Regions from separate parts of the Halolactibacillus sp. JCM 19043 genome, predicted to be linked through region 1. Evidence: riboswitches for the same ligand, from Rfam matches in the RefSeq annotation. Region 1 holds a riboswitch; each other region holds the start of a gene.
The links. Region 1 has a riboswitch for cyclic di-GMP ahead of JCM19043_RS07600 (sensor domain-containing diguanylate cyclase). Riboswitches for the same ligand answer to the same signal wherever they lie in the genome.
Positions count from the first base shown of each region.

Region 2: it holds a riboswitch for cyclic di-GMP, as region 1 does, so the genes downstream of both, JCM19043_RS00160 (type II secretion system protein) here and JCM19043_RS07600 (sensor domain-containing diguanylate cyclase) in region 1, are expected to answer to the same signal.
Region 3: it holds a riboswitch for cyclic di-GMP, as region 1 does, so the genes downstream of both, JCM19043_RS06760 (FapA family protein) here and JCM19043_RS07600 (sensor domain-containing diguanylate cyclase) in region 1, are expected to answer to the same signal.

Region 1 is NZ_BAXD01000012.1:269-7,773, reverse strand. It holds gene JCM19043_RS07610 (endonuclease/exonuclease/phosphatase family protein) at 1-138, shown strand, start outside; gene JCM19043_RS16390 (hypothetical protein) at 290-460, opposite strand; gene JCM19043_RS07605 (ABC transporter substrate-binding protein) at 511-1,563, opposite strand; gene JCM19043_RS07600 (sensor domain-containing diguanylate cyclase) at 1,605-3,404, opposite strand; cyclic di-GMP riboswitch class I at 3,569-3,656, opposite strand; gene JCM19043_RS07595 (RimK family alpha-L-glutamate ligase) at 3,774-4,649, opposite strand; gene JCM19043_RS17510 (methyl-accepting chemotaxis protein) at 4,821-5,927, shown strand; gene JCM19043_RS17505 (methyl-accepting chemotaxis protein) at 5,896-6,576, shown strand; gene JCM19043_RS07580 (Gfo/Idh/MocA family protein) at 6,693-7,505, shown strand, end outside.
Region 2 is NZ_BAXD01000001.1:34,223-41,727, forward strand. It holds gene JCM19043_RS00145 (GspE/PulE family protein) at 1-1,492, shown strand, start outside; partial or broken gene JCM19043_RS00150 (type IV pilus twitching motility protein PilT) at 1,504-2,528, shown strand; gene JCM19043_RS00155 (type II secretion system F family protein) at 2,547-3,749, shown strand; cyclic di-GMP riboswitch class II at 3,859-3,942, shown strand; gene JCM19043_RS00160 (type II secretion system protein) at 4,022-4,381, shown strand; gene JCM19043_RS00165 (A24 family peptidase) at 4,443-5,195, shown strand; gene pilM (type IV pilus biogenesis protein PilM) at 5,240-6,322, shown strand; gene JCM19043_RS00175 (hypothetical protein) at 6,335-6,877, shown strand; gene JCM19043_RS00180 (hypothetical protein) at 6,867-7,424, shown strand.
Region 3 is NZ_BAXD01000009.1:62,484-69,988, forward strand. It holds partial or broken gene JCM19043_RS06755 (ribonucleoside-diphosphate reductase subunit alpha) at 1-1,658, opposite strand, end outside; cyclic di-GMP riboswitch class I at 2,010-2,095, shown strand; gene JCM19043_RS06760 (FapA family protein) at 2,167-4,197, shown strand; gene JCM19043_RS06765 (PilZ domain-containing protein) at 4,372-4,809, shown strand; gene JCM19043_RS06770 (methyl-accepting chemotaxis protein) at 5,319-7,001, shown strand; gene JCM19043_RS06775 (DUF1450 domain-containing protein) at 7,118-7,366, opposite strand.

The DNA.
Region 1 (7,505 bases):
GGTAGTAAACGGATTGATTATATTTTTATGAATCAACCTTTCTCTGTGCCTGTCTCACATGTAATTTTTAATGACGATAATCAACCCATTGTATCCGATCATTTTGGAGTCGATGTGACGGTGTCGTTAGATATATAAACCTGAATTGTAAAGTCACATGCATAAAAATGAAGGCCACACCTTTTTTAAAGGTGTGGCCTTCATTTTTTGCTTAAATACGTTTAAACTTCGCTACTCAAATGGGTACAAAACGATGATGACTCCATTCATATGGAAGCTTCTCATTCACCTATTCACTAGCTTCACTGACAAAGTGGTCAATGAGAATTCGTTGATCCAACCTTATTTCTTCTTTTAACCGGTCATGTGTTTTATTAAATAGTAGTGGCGTCATTTCTACGCCTTTGTTGATATCAAACATCGTATTGTACCAATGACGTCTGGCATATAAGTCAAGCATTGAAGGGCGTCCTGTCATACTTTCGTTTAAATAATCCGTATAATAACTGGTCAAGTCTCTTGGTCTAGCATACGGTGACTTGATTCATTGAGTACTTGATAGTTTTGATCACGCGTCATCGCTTGAAGTAACTTAAAGGCCGTGTCTTGATAATGACTTTTCTCACTCATTAAGGCGACCATTGACCCTTCCCGGTCAATACCGTTTAGCCCCAGCGGTAGCTGTGTCATGCGCCACTTCCCTGCTTGTTCTGGCACCCAACGTTCTAAATGAGCGGTGCCATACGTCGGCATTTGGAACATAATTAATTGATCATTTTGTAGTAAGTATTGGCCGTGACTAGACCAAATCGAGCTCTCTGGTCTAATATCGGCTTGATAAAATAAAGACACAACATCAATCAATTGCTCAAATGATCCGGTATCAAACTGATAGACATAGTTGTGATCGAATGGATAATGCGTCCTTAACCCAAGTTGCAGTAACGCCTGATTGGATTCGAAGATGAACTTTTCTTGATCGACAAATGTACGGGCCATCGTAAAATAATTCGCTTTTGTTTCCATGTAGGTCGCTAACGCCTCAGGTTCACTTGGAAACCCGTTACTTTCTAACAAGTCGTGCCGGTAGTAGGTAACGTATGGAAAGTAAGTCAGCGGCACACCGTAACGCTCACCCTCTACATTAATGTAGCGGTCCATTAATGGACGCGGTAAGTCTTGATACAAACTATGTTCCGTAATAAGGTCATTAAAATCAACAAGCCCATCAATTTCAGAAAACAAACCAACGTATTCATCGGGAATAAAAAATAAATCAGGCGGACGTTTATACGTCAATGCTTCATAATAACGGTCTACGACTTCTGCCGGATTAATCACTTCTAGTTCAAGTTTCATATCCGTTTCGTTCTCAAAAAAGTAATCCATTGAACCGGTCAGTATATCTGCCGTTGTCCAGATGAGTAACGTCTCATCCTCCGCTGGCATTGCTAAAGGATTAGCTGAAACGCTTATGGGTTCGTAATCTGTTGGTTTTTGTTCACATGCGGCAAGGGTGATGGTTAATAAGATAAACAAAACAAGTCGACAACCTTTAGCCATGACCGATCCCTTCCCTTCTGCCTCCAAATATAAGCTGCGTTTTATTCTTTTCCTTTAGAAACCTTTTTATCTTCATACATCGATTGGTCTGCAATATGCAGCAGTTCTTCAAATGTTGAGCCATCTTCCGGCATTAAACTCAGACCAATACTTACACTCATCTGTTGTTCTTCTCCCGCAATATAAAACGTGGTGCTAAACGTCTTTTTTAACGTCTTTGTGAAAAAGGCGACATCTTCATGATGATCACGTTTTAAAATGGCGACGAATTCGTCACCCGCTAATCGGTAAAATCGAACGGGAAACTCTGTCTCTAAACTTTTCAGACGATCACCCACACGCTTTAACAGCGTATCTCCCTCTTTATGACCGTACCGGTCATTCACTGCTTTAAAATCATCCAGATCAAGGAAAAACAAGGCGAAACTATCCTCACGGTCAATTTTTTTCTCTAGTGTATGATAAAACAACCGGCGATTCGGTAAATCCGTAAGTGCATCGTGATGAGCGACATGATACAGCTCTTTCCTTGAGGCGTTGAGTTCTGACGTTTTTTCATTGAGTTCACGATTCGTATTCGTTAATTCTTTAAACATACGCCGCAGTTGTTTATCAACTTTTGCGAGACGCTCAGCTAATATTTTCACCTCTAATATGCGGGTCGATGGTATTTGGGTCGGATGTTCATGCATCATGCGACGTGGTATTTGATCGGCCATTCGAGTAATGCCTTCAATTTGATTTAATAAGACCCGTTCACTTAAAAGACCGATGACAAATGAAGTTAGAAAGACAATCAACATCAGGATATGATAATAATAAATCGCTTTCATTTGTTCAACAACAGCATCCGCCATACGAATGAAATAATAGGCGGGTCGGTTTAATACCGTCAACTCACTCACAACATAACCGTGATACCAATCCCTCGGTGTCATGCCTCTTCGACTAAGCCAAACATGACGATCGTCATTCGGTTGATATATGACCCCTTTAGACAACGTTTGATTAAACACATCGAATTGATCAGATAGAGATGAGCGAAGAAACACTTCACCACCGGTGTTTAATATGTACATATATTCTTCTCTTGTGCCAATGTGCCGATCAATCACTTCCGTTAAACGTCCCCGATCAATAGCCGAACCAATTTCTAGCCGCTGGATTTCTGTCTCGTCAAGACGGTTGATCTGTTCTGTCAGCACAGACTCCAAGGCCTCTGTCCGGTCATCAAAGGTCATCAACATTTGATGTTCTAAAGACATTGATTGGACAATGGTGATTAAGATGAGCGGGAGGATTGCAACAAGATTGACCCCCATAAAAATAAGTTCATTAAAGCGTACGGGTTCTCTTTTGATCGGTAATCGATTAAACAATGGTAACTGAGGAAGGATTAAAAATAACACATCCGTCAACAGACTGACAAATAGGAGCATTAACCAATATGATAATACTTCTACTTTATACAATAATTCTAAACTATTCGAGTCGACAAGTAGTTGGACAGCGACATAACTCGCACCGAAACCGATGAGCGTATACGCAATCGTCCAAGTAAATAAATTGCGACGGAAGCGCTCGTAAAGCACACCAATCACAAACACATGAACAACCATCATCAAATGAAAAATGATCGGGTCTCCCATGAAGATAAATAGGATGCTTAATAGACTTGTTAAGACAACAGCATACTGAAGCCGGCATAAACGTAGAGCTAAAATCGGTACGAAGAAATAAAGGGGGAGATACAGACTATAGGATACTTGAACATCCCATTGTCTTAGCACAATCCCTAATAACAACAGCAACATAAACTTCCACATGCCCGTCATTCGCATACTGCCCACCTCTTTTCCTATTAGTTTGCATCGCTTACGCGTTAATCTATTAGATTGGCTTGTTTCACTATACTTTTTGAAGTTTTAAATGACGTCTAAAGAACTTAACACCATTAAAAAAGCCGACCCAAAGAAAGGATCGACAAAACCGGTAATGAGACTATATCGGTAACCCAGCCGTCATGGTACAATATGCACCGAAGACCTGAAGCTTTGCGTCACTATTTTTCAATAGTTTTGCCTTTATCCTAGTCTTATCGTAACATAATGTACAAAAAAATCCACTATTTTTTGGTGTTTCTTAAGTATTATGTCGCAAAATTTGTCTTAACTTGTCACACCATTGTCATAATATAATCATCTTCCGCCTTAAACACGCGTGAGTATATGCGTGAGAATCCTTTCACTCACGTCTATCCCAGTCGCATGATAAATATTCTCTATATGCGCATTTGAGTTTACTTCACATACAACCGGTTGTTCATCTTGGTCAAATAATAAATCCACACCCGAAAAATCAAGTCCCAGTGCCTGTGTCGCTTCAATGGCTAGTCGTTTAAAGTCGTCTGGTACGTCTACAACAGACATCTTTCCGCCATTAGTGACATTCGCTCTAAAATCTGTATCTGACTGACGTAACATACTGGCAACGACCTCGTCACCTATCACATGAATTCTTATGTCACGTCCATGACTTGATTGGATATATTGTTGATACAGATGTGGCGTATGTTTTAATGCTTCGCTGTATTGCTTTAAAGCCGCCATTGTTTCAACTAAATACACCCCTTCCCCAAAGGAACCAAAACTTTTTTTCACGACCAGAGGAAATCCGAGTGTCTCTTTGACTCGGTCTAAGAACGCCTCTGGAAAAGATTGACCCGTTTGAAAAATGAGCGGCGCGACGATGGTTTTCGGTTGCCGAATGCCTTTAGTCGCAAGCACATGGTGCATCAAACCTTTATTGTCACACTGCTCAATCGCCTGACTCGTGTTAAAGATCGGTAGACCTAATGCTTCTAATTGTTTGGCGAGTAACACATCTTTATCTAGAAACAAGACAAAATCAATGTTTTCTAATTGAGTGAGCGACAGATGCGCCTCTCCTAGCAACACCATCACCTCATCGTTTCGTTTTAACGTGAGCTCGATGCCTTGTTTTTTTGCCTGTCTAAGATAACGGGTATGCACTTGTTGAAACTTCTCTGTCTTTAGACTACCATTATAAATTAACCACCCATTCATTTCGATCCATCCTTTCAATATTTAACTAAACTTGTGATATTCAAGGAAAAAGAGACTGAAAAATCTGATTTATTTTCACTTTTTCAAGTCAATGTTCTTCACATTTACGCTCCTGCTGACGACATATACAGTAAAGAGATAAAAAACTACATGCAGAAGGGGAAGACCATTATGTCACGTGTTAAACAAATTAAATTTTTATTACCTGCTTTTATGATGTTACTGCTTATTTTACCCGTCGCTATTTCTAGCTTTATTTCATATCAGAACACCGCCATTATTGAACGAGCGATTATTGAAAAAGAAGAAATGGCCCAGCTCGGTTCGCGGTTTGAGGATACTTTTACTGACTACGAGAATAAAATAGAAGCCTTCAGTAACCGTGAAGACTTTCAATTGGAGGCAACAGAGGGATCGGCTGATTCATCCATTGATCTGTCTAAGTTGCCACAAGTAAATGATCCAGCCTTAACGAGCTATTACCAACAAACACTCTCAGACTTAGCTAAAGGTGACGACTACATCGTCAACTTGTTTATCGGTTCAACTGACGGTGCCCTTTATCTCCACAGCATTCCAGATGCTGACCTGTCTGAGTATGACCCGCGAGAGACCGAATGGTACCAAACAGCCGTCGCTGAAAATGATACGATTTGGACAAGCCCTTATATCGATACGGCCACAAGCCGTTCCATCATTACCGTTGCCCGTCCCATTATACGTAATGGTGAAACCGTAGGTGTTGTTGGCCTTGATTTTGATATGGCTGAACTTGCCAGTCTCGTTCGGACCGAGATTTTAATCAGTTCTTTAATTACCGTCGCTGTTGCGATTGTCATTGGTCTTATTATTGTCTTTTATTTCGTGAGAAATATCAATCATAATTTAACGACTGTCTCAAAAGAAATGGATCAGCTCGCGCATGGCGTGATTACAGAAGAGGATGTTGACATAAAGGGCGACAATGAATTTAAACAACTGGCTGTTAGTGTCAATCAAATGAAACAACACACCCGAAAAATGTTACTGGATATAAAACGCGCGACCGATCAAGTCGCCAGTCAATCTAGCACCTTATCTCAAGCGTCAGAACAAGTGCGAGAAGGTAGTGAACAGATTGCCGCAACGATGGAAGAGCTCTCAAGTGGCAGTGAAACACAAGCTAATAGTGCCAGTGACTTAGCCATGACGATGGAACGATTTAATCAATACGTGATTAATGCGACACATGATGCCAGTGACATTGATGAACGCTCAACATGTGTTAACCTTGTCTAATGATGGCACGACAAAAGTACATGATTCGATCCGTCAGATGACACATATTGAAGCCATCGTCAAAGAAGCCGTTGATCAAGTTGAAGGCTTAGAAAGTAAAGCTTCAGAAATTGGATCGATTGTTGAAGTGATTCAAGCTATTTCAGAACAAACAAACCTCCTTGCCTTAAATGCCGCCATCGAAGCGGCGCGTGCTGGTGAAGAAGGTCGAGGGTTTGCGGTCGTTGCGAATGAAGTGAGAAAGCTAGCTGAACAAGTGGGGGCGTCTGTCACGGATATTACCTCAATCATTGAGGCGATTCAAAACGAATCAAAAAGTGTCGCAACTTCCCTTCATAAAGGATATGACGCCGTAGAACAAGGCTCTAGCCAAATGACCGATACCGGTCAGGCGTTTGATACGATTAAGCAATCGATTACCGACATGGTTGAGAATGTTCATCGAATTGTCAATGATTTATCAAAAATCAAATCAGAGACCGCGGATATGCAAAAGTCGGTCGATGATATCGCGGCCGTTTCTGAACAATCAGCCGCCGCCGTTGAAGAAACGCCGCTTCAGCCGAAGAAACAAGCAGTTCAATGGAAGAAGTTTCACGTAGTGCCGACGAGTTACGTCATCTTTCTAAAGAACTGGAAGAAGATGTGAACCACTTTAAACTATAAGCGGATAAACAACCATACAATGTCGTGTGGTTGTTTTATTTTCTTTAAAAAGGGAAAGGTGTATATGAGAAAGATTCTTACTAAAGGAGTGGATCATCTATGACACAAAAGGTCAGATGGGGAGTTTTAAGTACCGCAAGTATTGCGCAAAATCATGTGATTCCGGCATTTATGCGCGCAGAAAATGCAGAAGTTGTGGCGATTTCGAGTTTAAGCGGAAGAGCGGAAGAAGTTGCTGAGGCTTTAGGGATTGAAAAAGCCTATGATAGCTATCATGAAGTACTTGATGATGAGACGATTGATGCGGTCTATATTCCGTTACCAAACAGCCTGCATAAAGAATGGGCCATACGTGCCGCGTATAAGAAAAAGCATATCCTTGTTGAAAAGCCGATGGCTTTATCAAGTACTGACGTACTAGAAATTAAGCAAGCGTGTTTAGATAATGATGTCATGATCATGGAAGCTTTTATGTATATGTTACATCCACAACACCAACGCGTGAAAGCACTTATTGAAGAAGGCGCGATTGGTGAGGTCAAACATTTCGAATCAACCTTTACTTTCTATTTAGCCGACCGCGACAGTAATATCCGGATGGAAAAAGAATTAGGTGGCGGCAGTTTGTATGATGTTGGAAGTTACAACGTTCATGCGATGCGGTATATATTAAACGAAGAACCGATTTCCGTTAGAAGTGATGCGGTGATAGATGAAGCATCAGGCGTTGACTTAACAAGTGTCAGCTATTACACGTTCAAGTCAGGCGTGACCGCTTCTTTAACAAGTAGCTTCGATCACTTCCATCAAAACGCCTATAAAGTTATCGGTACCGAAGGGATGATTACGGTCCCATACGCCTATCGACCAGATAATCACGGGGGACTTGGTGAAGTTATTCTACAGACAAAT
Region 2 (7,505 bases), on a different contig from region 1:
AGGGTATATCACGGAAAAACAATTAATTGAAGTATTGGAGATTCAATTAAATATTTCGAGTGTCTCTTTATATCGTTTCCCAATCAATGAACAATTGATGGAGTTAGTACCGAAAGAATTGGCGCGTGAAAATATTCTAATCCCGATTGAACAACATGAAAATACATTAACGATTGCGATGAATGACCCACTTGATTACTACGCTATTGATGATATTGAATTATCAACCGGGTTTGAAGTGAAACCAGTTATTGCGACCAAGGAAGATATTCTCCAAGCTATTAATAAATATTATGACTTGGAAGCGGATTTTTCTATGGAAGGTGAGGGTGCGGATGCACCAGCTGTTAAATTACTAGATCAAATTTTACAAACGGGTGTCACGTTAAGAGCGAGTGATGTCCACTTAGACCCGAGTGAAGGAAAGATTGCGGTACGTTACCGGATTGACGGAATGTTAAGAAATGATCGAACGTTACCTAAGCGTATTCAAAACGCGCTCATTGCGCGGGTGAAAATCTTAGCTAATTTAAATATTACTGAAACACGTATGCCACAAGATGGTCGTATTCGATTAGTGATTGATGCTAAACCTATTGATTTACGGGTGTCTACGTTACCAACGGTCTTTGGTGAAAAAGTCGTTATTCGTATTCTAGACTTAACGAATATATTTAAGAAACTGACAGAAATTGATTTACATGCGGAGACGCTCAAACAATACCGCGATGTTATTAGTCGGCCATCAGGTCTTGTATTGCTAACGGGACCAACCGGTTCTGGTAAAACAACAACGTTATACTCATCGATTAATGAACTGAATCAAGAAGATGTGAATATCATCACGGTTGAGGACCCAGTTGAATATCAACTAGAAGGGGTTAACCAAGTTCAAGTGAATAGTGCTGTTGGCTTAACTTTTGCGGCAGGATTACGATCGATTTTACGTCAGGATCCAAATATTATCATGGTTGGTGAAATTCGTGACCGTGAAACAGCTGAAATTGCTATTCGGTCATCTCTAACGGGACACGTCGTTTTTTCAACACTGCACACAAATAGTGCTGTTGATGCCATTCCACGATTATTTGATATGGGGGTTGAACCTTACCTTGTCGTATCATCACTGACAGGCGTTATGGCTCAGCGTTTAGTTAAACGCGTCTGTAAAGACTGTAAAACCTCACGTCCTGTGACGAAGATGGAACAGGAATTATTTGAGAAGCACCATATTGACATCGATGAAGTAACAGAAGGGGCTGGTTGTGACAGTTGCCGCGGAACGGGTTATCGGGGACGAATGGCGATTCATGAGTTAATGGTTATTGATGATCAAGTGAAAAAATTGATGATGAACAATGCCAGTATGCGTGAAATTAAAGATTATGTTAAAGATAAAGGTATGCATTTCTTAGTAGATGATGGTTTACTCAAAGTTAAAGAGGGACTTACAACCATTGAAGAAGTTATGCGTGTCGCTATTGATGCATAGGAGGTTTTTCTTTGGAGGATTTAAAAGACTTATTGACACTAGCATTTAGAAAGAATGCATCAGATATTCATATCACAGTAGGCTCTGTACCGATTTTTCGGATTGATGGACGTTTGATTCCACATAAAGGAGAGGTGTTATCTCCTACAGATACGAAACGTCTCGCGCGTTCAATTGTGACGGATGATATGTGGGATAAATTCATCCGTGAAAAAGAACTTGATTTATCACATGGCATTGAAGGGTCTCGCGCTTTCGTGTCAACATGTTTTATCAGCGCAACAATATCTCGATTGCTTTTAGGGTTATTCCGACCGCTATTCCGAAAATTGATGACTTACAGTTACCAAGCGTGTTGAAGGAAATTGCAACTAAAAGGCACGGTTTAGTATTAGTCACTGGTCCAACAGGAAGTGGTAAAAGTACGACGCTTGCTTCTATGATTGATTACATGAACGAACACTTAAATAAACATATTATTACATTAGAAGATCCCATTGAGTATTTGCATAAACATAAACAATCCATTATTGACCAGCGGGAAGTCGGTTTTGATACGATGTCTTTTCAAAACGGCTTACGTGCGTGTTTAAGACAAGACCCTGATGTCATCTTAGTTGGCGAGATGCGTGACTTAGAAACGATTCAAACTGCTATTACAGCGGCTGAAACAGGTCACTTAGTGTTAGGGACGCTGCATACTCAGAGTGCGAGTTCGACGATGGACCGGATCATTGATGTGTTTCCGTCTCATCAAAAAGATCAAATTAGAATATTACTTGCGAATGTTCTTGAAGCGATTATCTCTCAGCGACTATTTCCTAAAGCGCAAGAAAGTGGTCGCATTGCCGCAACTGAGATTCTAATTAACTCACCAGCTGTAAAAAATCTTATTAGAAATGAAAAAATGCATCAAATTCCAAATACGATGCAAACATCAAAAGATCTAGGGATGCATACAATGGAGATGGATATCACAAGAAAGGTAAGGGACGGGTTAATCTCTCAACGTGATGCAGACCCATATATCAGTTAAGCATAAGGAGGTGGATAGATGGCTATCTATCGTTATCAAGCGCGAACGGTTGAAGGAAAGTTATCGTCAGGCAGGTTAGAAAGTGAGAACGAAAAAGAAGCATTACTAGAGTTAAAACAACTTGGATTAGTTGTTTTTGATATTAAACGTTTAAACCCTGTCTTACATAAAGATATCTATATTGGTAATCCCATTAAAAACAAAGACTTTGTCATTTTCTTGCGGCAATTCTCTACGCTTATTGATGCAGGTATTTCACTTGTTGATGCGACCGAAATTCTTGCTGAACAATCGAATAGTAAGGCTTTAACTGAGGCGTTAGAAGAGGTGAAAGAGCATATTGAAGAGGGTGAACCTTTATCAGACGCTTTAAGCCGTTACCCAAAGCTATTCCCAGAACTGCTTGTCAGCATGATCAGTGCCGGTGAGGTCAGTGGTCGATTAGATGATATTCTTGACAGGATGGCCACTTACTATGAAAAGCAATACCAATTAAAACAAAAAGTCATTACGGCTTTAACTTACCCAGCTGTTATCGGGGTTTTAGCGGTATTTATTACGATTTTCTTAATGGCTTTCTTAGTACCCGTTTTTTCTGATATGTTTATTTCATTTGATCAGGAATTACCGGCCTATACGCAGCTTGTCCTTAATTTAAGTGAATCCATTGGTTCAACTTGGTGGATACTTCTCTTCTTTATTTTTATTGCTGTAGTTGTCGTGCGCACATTATATAAACAAGAAAAGTTTGCTTATATCTTTGATACGGTAAAATTAAAGGTGCCGATCTTTGGTTTGTTCATTCAAAAAGCAGCGCTTGCCAGGATGACTCAAACACTTAGTTCATTATTAAATAGCTCCGTGCCAATCTTAGAAGCTGTGATGATTACTGAACGGGTAGTGGAAAATCGCGTCATTAAAAAAGTATTAAGAGAAAGCTATAAATCACTAGAAGAAGGGGAATCATTAGCTGATCCGATGAAGGGGCATTGGGTATTTCCTAAACTAATCACTCAAATGATTGCGGTTGGTGAAGCAACAGGCTCAATGGATGATATGTTAAAAAAAGTGGCGCAATTCTATGAAGAAGAATTAGAAGAAGCGGCCGACAAACTTAAAGCATTGATTGAACCGGTCATGATCATCTTCTTAGCGGTCGTCGTCGGTGCGATTGTTTTAGCTATTGTTATTCCAATGTTTAGCTTATTTGAAGGTATTTAAAGTAGTACAGATGTATCGGTAAAGTTGTCACTAAAAGATGCAAATAAAGTTCAAATAATCCAAATAAAATGGTAGACATGTTACCATTTTGTAGTATAATAGCATTAAGTAATAACTCAGATGCGTTGACGGTTTATCCTTATTTGGGCACTTGGATAAACAAGAGCAAGTAGTGCAACCGGCTGACATCATAATGGTTTATTTATGTTGTGAGTCTTTTTTTATATCATCATAAGTCATCCATTACACACATATTAAGAGGAGGAATTATTATGGTTAACAAATTCAAAACATTACTTAAGAAAGAAAAAGGTTTTACGTTAGTCGAACTCTTAGCTGTTATTGTTATTTTAGGTATTATCGTCGCGATTGCCATTCCTGCGGTAGGGAATATTATTGATAAAGCGGAAACGGATGCTGATGCAGCTGAAGTTAAATTAATTCTAGATGCAGCGAGATTAGCCGATGCTAATCAAGAATTTACATCTGGTACAACTACTATTGGGGATCTGATTCCTAATTATTTAGATTTAAGAAGCTCTGATCTTCCTAGTGGCATAGCTGAAACTGATACAATATCAAAATCCGACGAGGGTATTTATAGTATTGACGGTTACACACCGCCATCTTAAAAAATATTTTTAGTTTAGACTCCTCAAAGAGGGGTCTTTATTTCTATCTAGGAGTGTTGTTATGACATTATTCTACAGCATCACCTTCTTTATCTTTGGTCTTGTACTCGGATCATTTTATAACGTTGTCGGTTTGAGGGTACCGAAGAAAAACTTTTTATCACATGACCGCTCATACTGTCCGAAGTGTCATAAACAATTAACGGCACTCGAACTGATTCCAGTTATTTCGTTTATTATCCAACGCGGAAAGTGTCGTGGATGTGGAACGAAGATTAGTTGGATGTATCCTGTGATCGAATTACTGACAGGTATCGGTTTTATGCTGAGTTACATTGTTTATGGTCTAACACTAGACACACTGATTGCGCTTGTTGCGGTATCGCTCGCCGTTATCATCATCGTGACCGATCTTACATATTTCTTAATACCGAATCATATTCTACTGTTTTTCTTACCACTGATTGTTATGTTGCGATTATTCGAGCCACTTGATCCATGGTATTCATCACTTCTAGGCGCTTTGATAGGATTTGGCTTAATCTTTGTCGTGATTGTCTTAAGTCAAGGTGGTATGGGGGCGGGGGATATGAAGTATTTCTTTGTGCTCGGATATTTATTTGGCATTGGCGGCGTTTTACTTATCTTTTTACTATCGACATTGTATGGTACGTTAGTCAATATAGTGTTATTGTTGCTCGGTAAAGTAACACGGAAATCTAAAGTGCCTTTCGGTCCTTACATTAGTATGGCGGCCCTTACGGTCCTCTTTACTGGCGATGCTATATTAGATTGGTATTTTAGCTTTTTCTAAACTGTTTATAAAGGATGACAGCATATGGGACTTTTTAAGAAAACATGTTTTTATCGATAAATGATCGAAGTATCCGTTACCTTGTCTGCCCGAAAATGAAAACGGATGAACATATAGATTTTGGAGAAGTCTTTTTTGATCAACTGGTCATGGAAGATGGTCGTATAATTAATGAAGCACAATTAAAACGCCACTTGCGAACGTTGGTCGAACAAAAGAAGTGGCGACGAGCTGAACTCTCTTTTCTTGTCCCTGATAGTTTTGTGACGATGCGGACAGAAGAGATTCCAAACCAACTATCTAATGATGAAGCGAAACAATATATTCGCTTACAGCTTGAAGGTAGTATTCGCTTACCATTTAAAGATCCTGTGTTAGATTTTGATGTCTTAAACTTCGGGGAAGAAACAAATGAGATTCTGTTATTTGCTTATCCTAAAGAACGCTTAAAACCTTTTGAAAAACTGTTTAATGACGTTGGTTTAAACCCTGCTGTCGCAGACATTTCGTTTCTCAGCGGTTATCGGGTGTATCAATCGCTTCATGACGCCACAGATGATGAACATTTGTTGATGATCCAGTGGAATAAACTTGATTTAACTTTAACCGTCTTCCATCATAATAAACCGAAATTTAATCGGCACGTCCATAGTTCAAATGCTTATCAAGCATGGCAACTGGATGAGGCGGGAAAAGAACTTGTTTCCACGCTACCTAAAGAAGAGTTAGAAGATGAGCGGGATAATACGTTAATCACGATTGAACGATTCATGGATTTTTATCAGTATTCAGTTCTAGACGGAAGTGCCGGTGTGACTGACGTTGCTTTTTTAGGTGACCATCCCGACCTCGTTCAATTAAAGGAGACGATGGCTGATCGATTTGACATTAGTGTGAAAACTCTCAACTTACCGAGGGCGTTACCTAATGGCTATGGAGCTTTAATCGGTCTAGGTTACAAAGAATCATCATCGAAAAAGAAACAAGTCAAACCTAAAAGTGCGGTAACAAAAAATAAAAAAAGCTCACGAAAACAAAAAGAGCAACAAATAGAACCATCAGTGGAGTCAGGACTGAAGGACGATTCAACGCATTCTAATCAAAATCTTGACCATACCGAAGAATAGAGGAGGCGAAACATGGTTAATATTAACTTTTTTGAAAAGAAAAAAAAGAACATCACACTATTTTTAATCAGTGTGATCGCCTTACTCTTGTTTGGATTACTCGGGGGTTATTTTTGGTGGATGACAGAATCCATTAAAACTGACACATCACGTAATAGAGACACGATTAGTCAACAAGCCGATGAAATCAGTGAATCACAACGGGTCAACTTAATCGGTAACCAAGTCTCAACATTAGTTAATCAACGAGACACATTGATGCAGAACCAGTTTCCGTTAGATGATTTATATCATGATGTGTTAGAACAAATACCAAGTCAAGCATCAGCAACTGTCGAGCGGTTCTTTTTCACCATTACTGGCATTGTACAGCTTGAAATTATATTTGACAATGACCAACACGTCGTTGACATGCAACGTAACCTGGTGAATTTACCTTATGTGACAAGTGTGACGTTAGAAACAATTGATGTAAATGATACGGCGTATGTGACGCAGTTTACTTTGATGATTGACCGGACGCAAGTAAGTGAGGTGTTTAGCGATGATAATTAAGTGGGGGAAAAATGAAACCTTGATTGTATTAATTATAGTTGCTGTCTTTGGGTTTCTGTTTTATTATGGTTCAGGCTATTTACTTGATCCGCTACATGAAGAGCTTGAAGTAACAGAACAAACTTTAGCTGAACACCGACTTGTCTTAAGGCAAGCAGAGATGAATGAACAGACTGAAAACGCCTTAAATCAAGAAGCTGAGGCCGTTAGAAATCATTTGCCTACTGAGGAAGCCGTTGATCAAATTGTTGAAACCCTGTTTGACTTAGAAACAAGGACAGGTGTTTCTATAACGTCCATTAATCTCAGTGGGGCAGGCTTGACTGAAGATGCGGCATTTTATCCGGACGGTGTCAGTGCCATTCACTATCAAGTGACCTTAACAAGTGATAACGTGATAGGCATAGAATCTTACATGGAACAATTAGAATCGATTGATCGCCTCATTGAAATAACAGAATTAGATTTAACGAAACAAAGTGACACTCAAACGCAAGCTATATTAACGATTCGTGCTTTTTATAATGAAAGTATCCTCATTGAATAATGAAGCGTGATTGTTAGACTATTTCATTAGGGAGAAAAGATTGGCGCATATGTGTCAATCTTTTTTTGATGCCATAAAACT
Region 3 (7,505 bases), on a different contig from region 1:
TTTTTTAAGGCGAGTAAATGATGCCAACCGTAAGTGCCAAGTCCAATCGCCCGGTAAGTTTGATTCGTCAAGTTAGCTTGTGCAACAGTGATGGTATTTAAGTCAATCACATTATCAAGCATCCGCACTTGAATCGGAATAAGACGCGTTAATACATCATCTGTCACGGCTCGAGCAAGGTTAATGGATGAGAGGTTACAGACAACGAATTCTCCAGGTTTTCTCACGATGACGCTATTACCTTCATCATCGATATACTCTTTCACAATCATTGTGGCCGACATGTTTTGCGTAATTTCCGTACATAAATTACTGGCAAAAATACTTGTTCGACCGCGTCCATGGACATGTTTATTCGCATTTTTACGGTTCACTTCATCACGATAAAACATATAAGGTGTGCCTGTTTCAAGTTGTGCCATCATGATTCGCGCCATAATATCCATCGCTCGGTACGTCTTACGTGATAAGAGAGGATGATTGACGGCTTCTTCATACTTTTCGGTAAAGTAACGCTTGTCTGTCTCATCATAGAAATCTTCTAAGCCGAGTGCTCGTCCCGTTTCATCTTTCCATCCCATCACTTGTTTGACTTCATGTGGACAAAACGTATGCCACTTGCCAATACTACGCCCCGCCTCATCTGTTTTTTCTAACTGTTCCATAAATAAGTCAGGAATGCTGACGCCAGTGAAAATATCATGAGCTTTCCGGCGTTCATCCCCATTATTCGTTTTTAAATCTAAAAAGCCGTTCATAATATCTTTGTGGAATACATCTAAATAGATACTCACCGCGCCTTGACGTTGTCCGAGTTGATCGACGCTGACAGCTGTATCATTTAATAATTTAATCCAAGGAATCACACCGCTAGAATGGCCTTTGAACTTTTTAATATCCGAACCAAGGGCTCTAACTTTTCCGTAATAAACACCAATGCCACCGCCGTCTTTACTAAGACGTGCCACATCCCAATTGTTCATATAAATCCCGTCCAAGGAATCGTCGACCGTATCAATAAAACAACTAGAAAGTTGCCCGTAACTTTTACCGGCATTTGATAAGGTAGGTGTTGCGACAGTCATGTAAAGGTTAGAAAGTGCCCAGTAAGCTTCTTTAACAAGTTCGAGGCGCTTAGCTTTTGGTTCATGTTGCATCAGTGTCATGGCAATCACCATGAACCGTTCTTGAGGTAATTCAAATAATTCTTTTTTATGATTTCTAGCAAGGTAGCGATCCTGCAACAGAAAGAGCCCAATATAATTAAATAATTGGTCTTTCACTGGATCGATTGACTGACTTAAATCAGCGATATCAGCTTTTGAATAATGCGTAAGTAAGGCGTCAGAATAAATGCCTTTATCTGTGAGTGTGACGATCAGCTGATAAAAGTCAGGATACGTTGTAAAATCATTATGCTGTCTGTTACGACCGGCTTCTTTGTAAAGTTGCTTGTTTAAAAAGTGACTCGCAATAAAGGACCAGTTTGGTGCATCAATATCAATACGATTGAGGGCGTAAAAGAGCGCTGTTTCATTTTCATCTTTGTTTTCTTTTATTGCCTCTTCAATTTTTTGGTTGAGTTGATCGAGATTAAGCTTGTATTGCGCTTCTAAGTATGTAAGTTCTTGTTGAAGTTTATCCATCGTAATGGTCATAGTTATCTTCCTTTCTTATTTGCTTGACGATACCAAATTGTTAGGTTTAAAGCATCATACACTATATATAGTGTATGATTTATAAAAAAAACGCTACATCTTGTATTGTATCGTTAAAAGTTATACATGTCTATAAGCACGAAGAATTATTTATACTTTTTTGTTTAGAAAATAAAGCATGTATAACTTTCTCTGTTTATCTAGTAGATATCGCGGGCAGAAAGATATACAATGATGTTAAAGAGACGTAAAACGTGTGTGTATTCAGGAATATGTGACAAAAGAACGATAAGAAGTTAGTTAAAAAGATAGAGTTTGACTGATTTCTAGTCGTGACCTTAAAAAAATCACAAGATAATTGGGCAAACTTAGCGAAAGCTAAGGACGCAAAGCTACGGGTCTAAAGTAGACATACTATTGATCGCCGGGTTGCACAGAGATAATCAGGATTATTACACATGATTATTTATAGAGAGAGGCCGGTTGAGAAAGAAAAGAGGGGCAAAGGATGACGACGTTTATATCAAAAGGCAGGACTGTGAAAGAAGCGATACATTTGGGACTTGAAGCCTTACAGTTAGACCGTACACAAGTTGAGATCGAAGTACTACAAATAGAAAAAAGAGGTCTCTTAGGTATAGGTAACAAAGATGCAACAGTCAAGCTGACGTATCAACTAGATACAACCGTAACATCACCAAATCCATCGATTAAAGGAACAATGCCGGAAACTCATACATCGATTGATGGCATGGGTCTCGATGATTTTCTTGATTATTTAAATCAAGCATCATCCATTGAAGAAGATATACACGAAAAGAATGACAAAGACGATATAAGTCAAACGATTTCAGAAGCATCAGATGCCATACATTATGAACATCACCAATCATTAAGCGGTAAGGTATGGGTAAAAGATGGTCAACTCTTCGTAAAAGATAGCGAGGAACATCAACCGTCACTAAAACTTGAAAAAGGTTTACTTGTTAAAAAGAATGGCGAAACGATTGAAGATACGTTTATTTTTGTGAAGGAAAAAGATGAGGTTACCTTCTTTTTTGAAGAGGCGTCAGAACCAACAGAATGGAAAATTGTTGAAACAGATGATAAGTTGAAAGCAGAATTACGTATTAAACCAGGGATTGAACGCCAATTGAAATTAAAAGATACAACACCGGGCTATCAGGTTACTATTGAAACGGTGGAGGATATTGTCGTAAAACAAACGATTACCTCATCGGATATTTTAGCGGCCTTAACAGAGCGAGGAGTCATATACGGTATTGATGAACAGGCGATTGAATCTGCGCTTAGTAGTAAACAAGGTGGTCTGTTTGTCATTGCTAAAGGGGAGGCGCCGGTTGACGGGATAGATGGTAGATTAGAAGAAAAGATAAAAACACGACCAGAAAATGATTCTAAAGATAATAGTGACTTATCTGCGATTGACTATCGTGAAAGAAAAAAGATACCAAACGTTGAAAAAGGACAAGTCCTTGCGATTATCCATCCGGCTATTAAGGGAAAAAGTGGCATATCAGTTAGAGGGGAAGATATGCCACCTAGACTTGCTCGTGAATTAAAAGTCGTCACGCAAAAAGGTACGATTAAGTTAGATAACAGGATTGTGGCAAATGAGAATGGCCGACCGTTTATTGAAAGGCGGGGACCACTTGTTAAAACGAAAGTGTTGCCACAGATGGTACATGACGGGGATGTTGATTTAAGTTCTGGTAACATTATCTTCCGTGGTGACGTTGAAGTAAAAGGAGATGTGACCGAAGGGATGCAAATCCAATCAGGTGGGCATGTGACGATTCATCAGACAGTCAATGGGGCAACCATTCGTGCTCTGCAGTCCATTCACATAGGTGGGAATGCGAATCGGTCAGATATTGCCTCTGGGAGTCATGTCGACCTCACGTTACAGCACGTATTAAGTGGCTTATATCATAAATTATTGGATATGCAACAAATGATCGATCAAATTATTCAATCACCTAAGTTTAAAAATAGCCCATATAAACATGCGAGTATCACTTCCTTAATCTTGTTAGTCAAAGAGAAGCGGTTTAAAACATTGTCGAAAGACATTCAATACTTTAATCAATTAGTCGCCAATGAAAAGAAATATCTAATAGAAGAAGAATGGGAAGAAGTGAATGAATCACTTAAAAAAATCTTTTTCCGTATTCCCCAGATTGATGTATCGATGGATACGTTTAAACGTTTGCTTGATCAGATGAAAAACCTCATCGATTTAAGTGCGATGCAAAACAATGAAGAAGCGAATCTATTCCTTAAAAATGCCTTGAATAGTCGATTGGTTTCTGCTGGTGATATTATGGTGCTCGGTCGGTCTTGCATCAACTCAACGATAAAAGCCGAAGGGTTTGTCACTGTTAGAGGTATTGTGCGAGGCGGCGAACTATTTGCGAAGAAAGGTTGCGACTTATACGAGGTCGGTGGTCAGATGGGAGTCAGGACATTAATTAAAACATCGGAAGAAGGTAAAATTCGGATTAAAAAAAGTGTTTGAAGGAACGGTCATTAAAGTAGGGGGATGGACCCATACATTTGAAGAAGATCAAGAATTTATAGAAGCTTCTTTAAATAAAGAAGGGAAGTTTCATTTAACTCATCATTAAAACAACCGATATAATATAGAGATAAGAAAATGTGAGAATTTCCACAAGGGAAAGCAGGTTATATGATGCGTTACAAAAGAAAAGAACCATTTAGATATTTATTTAATGAACCGATAGATGGAAAGTTTGTGATAATTTTAAACCATGAAGATGAAGACAAAGTTACTCGGACAGACCCAGGTAGGTTAAAGATTATTGATCTTAGTCCTAAAGGGATGCAATTTAGAACAAAGCTAGATATCCCGACATCAAACAAGGAGTTTTATATAGAAGTCACGTTTGAATTAGATGGTGAAACGATTGAGATGCTAGGTCAAATTGCTTGGAAGAAAAATGAGTCAGATGGTGTTCGTTATGGACTTGAAGGCATTGAGGACCCGAAGCGTGAACAACAAATTATTGAAGGAGTCAAATCCCTCAGTAAAAAAGCCCATGCTAAGGCAAACATTTTAGAAAAAACAGAAGAGTTAAAGCAACCTGAATGGAAGGAAAAAGAAGAATAAAGACCACCAAATAAAGAAACGAATCAAGACCCGACACCTATAAATGAAACTACTTTAAAAGAGAGGCATTCATTTAGCGACATGTAAGGGTTATACTGACAAAGTAACATTTTAAACTATCACTAACAAAAAACTAGGTTAATAAAACTAGTTTTTTTCTTTATGTATGGTAATTATGTGCGTTTTTAAAAAACTATCCATCTATTGGCTCAACATTTTTAAAAATATTAGTAAAATGCTATTAAGAGTTTTCATTCTTTGCCGATATTAATAGAAAGGTGTGGTTTGTTTACTCGATAAACTTACTTTTTAAGGAATTGTAAGCGTTTAAAAAGGAGGAAGTAGGATGAGGTTATTTAAAAAGAAGAAACCGAAAGAGCTTAACAAAGAAAAAGAGAACAAGGTGAAAAAAGAAAAAACGACCGAAAGCAAAGAAACAAAATAAAAAGACATCAGATAAAATTAAGCGAACACATAAACCAAAGAATAAGAAAGTAAGTTTACATAATGTGTCAATTGGTTGGAAGTACGGTTTTGTTATCATTTTTATTTTTGTTTTATTATCTATTTCAACAGCCCTTGTGACACAGGCTATTATGGAACTTGGCCAAGATTTAAATGAAGTGGAAGACCAGGGGAACCGAGCGGTACTCACAACGGAATTAAGTGAATTGGTTCAATCAAAAGGTTTGTCGGCGATGAATTACTTACAGTTTGGTAATGAGACGCATTTAACCGATTATGAAACTAAAAAAGCGCGCGTAGATGAACTGTTGGAATATCTAGAAGGCACCATTACTACTGAAAATCAGCAGTCATTGTATAATGAAGTCACAAAAAATAATGATATTTTAGATGAAACTTTTTATGGCGATGTTGTTGAAAATGTAGGAGCAACAGAAGATATAAGACGTCTATACAGCAACCGCTTTAGCAGCGCAACGAATACGACATCACTGTACTTACAATATTTAAAAGACCTCATTATTGAAGACCGTGATCAAACAGTTAAAGAAGCGGATAACTCACAACAAGCATCACTCATCTTGCTTCTAGGGTCTATGGCTGGATCATTAGTTATCGGCGTCATTTTAGTCTTACTCATTAGCCGGTATATTTCTAAACACCTTAACCGTGTAGTTAAAGCTAGCGATACCATCGCATCGGGTGATTTATCACAAGCAGCGATTCATTATCAAGGGCGAGATGAAATTGGTCGCTTGAGTGCGTCTATCAATGATATGCAGAAACAACTTTTAACGATGATTAATAAAATAGATGAAACATCCGTTGAAGTAAAAGATAGCAGTATTCATTTAAATCAATCTGCTCAAGATGTAAAGGTTGGCACTGAACAGATTGCGATAACAATGGAAGAGTTAGCAACAGGCACTGAATCACAAGCCACTTATGCAGGTGACTTAGCTGAGACAATGAAAGCTTTTAGTGACAGAATTACCTCTATCAGTAAAAGTAGTGAGACGATCAATCAATCATCAAGTGTTGTGTTAGAAGAAACTCAATCTGGTAATATGTTTATGCAAAAGTCTATTAAGCAGATGACCACCATTGATTCGATAGTGAAAGAAGCGGTAACAAAGGTAAAAGGCCTAGATAAACAATCGAAAGAAATCTCGAAATTAGTAAGTGTCATTAAGGATATTGCGGATCAAACGAATCTGCTTGCACTTAATGCAGCGATTGAAGCGGCACGTGCCGGGGAACACGGGAAAGGTTTTGCGGTTGTAGCTGATGAAGTAAGAAAATTAGCTGAACAAGTCAATCATTCGATTGGCGATATTACCTCTATCGTTCAAACGATTCAAACAGAATCAAAAACCGTCTCAGAAGCTCTGTCTCATGGGAATGAAGAAGTTGAACAAGGAAAAATCGATATAACAAAAACTGGCGAACGCTTTAAATCCATTGAACAAGCGATTGATGAGATGACGTCGCACGTTAAAACAGTGATGTCTGGTTTACAAGTTCTTGCTGAAGAGTCTGAACAAGTCAACGGCTCTGTACAAGAGATTGCCTCTATTTCACAACAATCCGCAGCTGGTGTGGAAGAAACATCTGCTTCAGCAGAAGAAGCCTCCTCTTCTATGGAAGCTGTAGCAGAAGGGGCCACGTCTTTACGTGAATCTGCTGAAGCATTAAATGAAATGATTCGACAATTTAAGACGAAGTAAGTCAACGTGTAAAGCCATAAGCCACTATAAAAAAGCCATGTTGGTGATAAAAACACCGCTAAATCAAGGTGTATGCTTGATTTAGCGGTGTTTTAACGTTTGATTATATTTGAGATTTATGCACGATAAAAAGCAAGCTCCTCTTCAATAGCTGCTCGGATATTAATTAAAGCGTCATCAACATCTTTACCTTTAATTCTTTTACCATTGACCATCGCAAAGGGTCGTAAACGGCATAATCCGCAAAAAGATAAACAACTGCTGGTGATGACGGAAACTTCAGGATATTCATTTTCTAGAAGACCTTCGGTTTCAATCGTACTTAGTAAATTGCTTTCGCATATTTCCACAATGATGATACCGATAGTACCCACACCCCTATTATTATGCTATACTAAAATATATATTATAAACGAACGATTAAAAACTGTCATATAATCTGCTCATCACGATGTGGTATAATGACATAACAAACTTTAATGGATAAAAATTAAAAAAATAAAA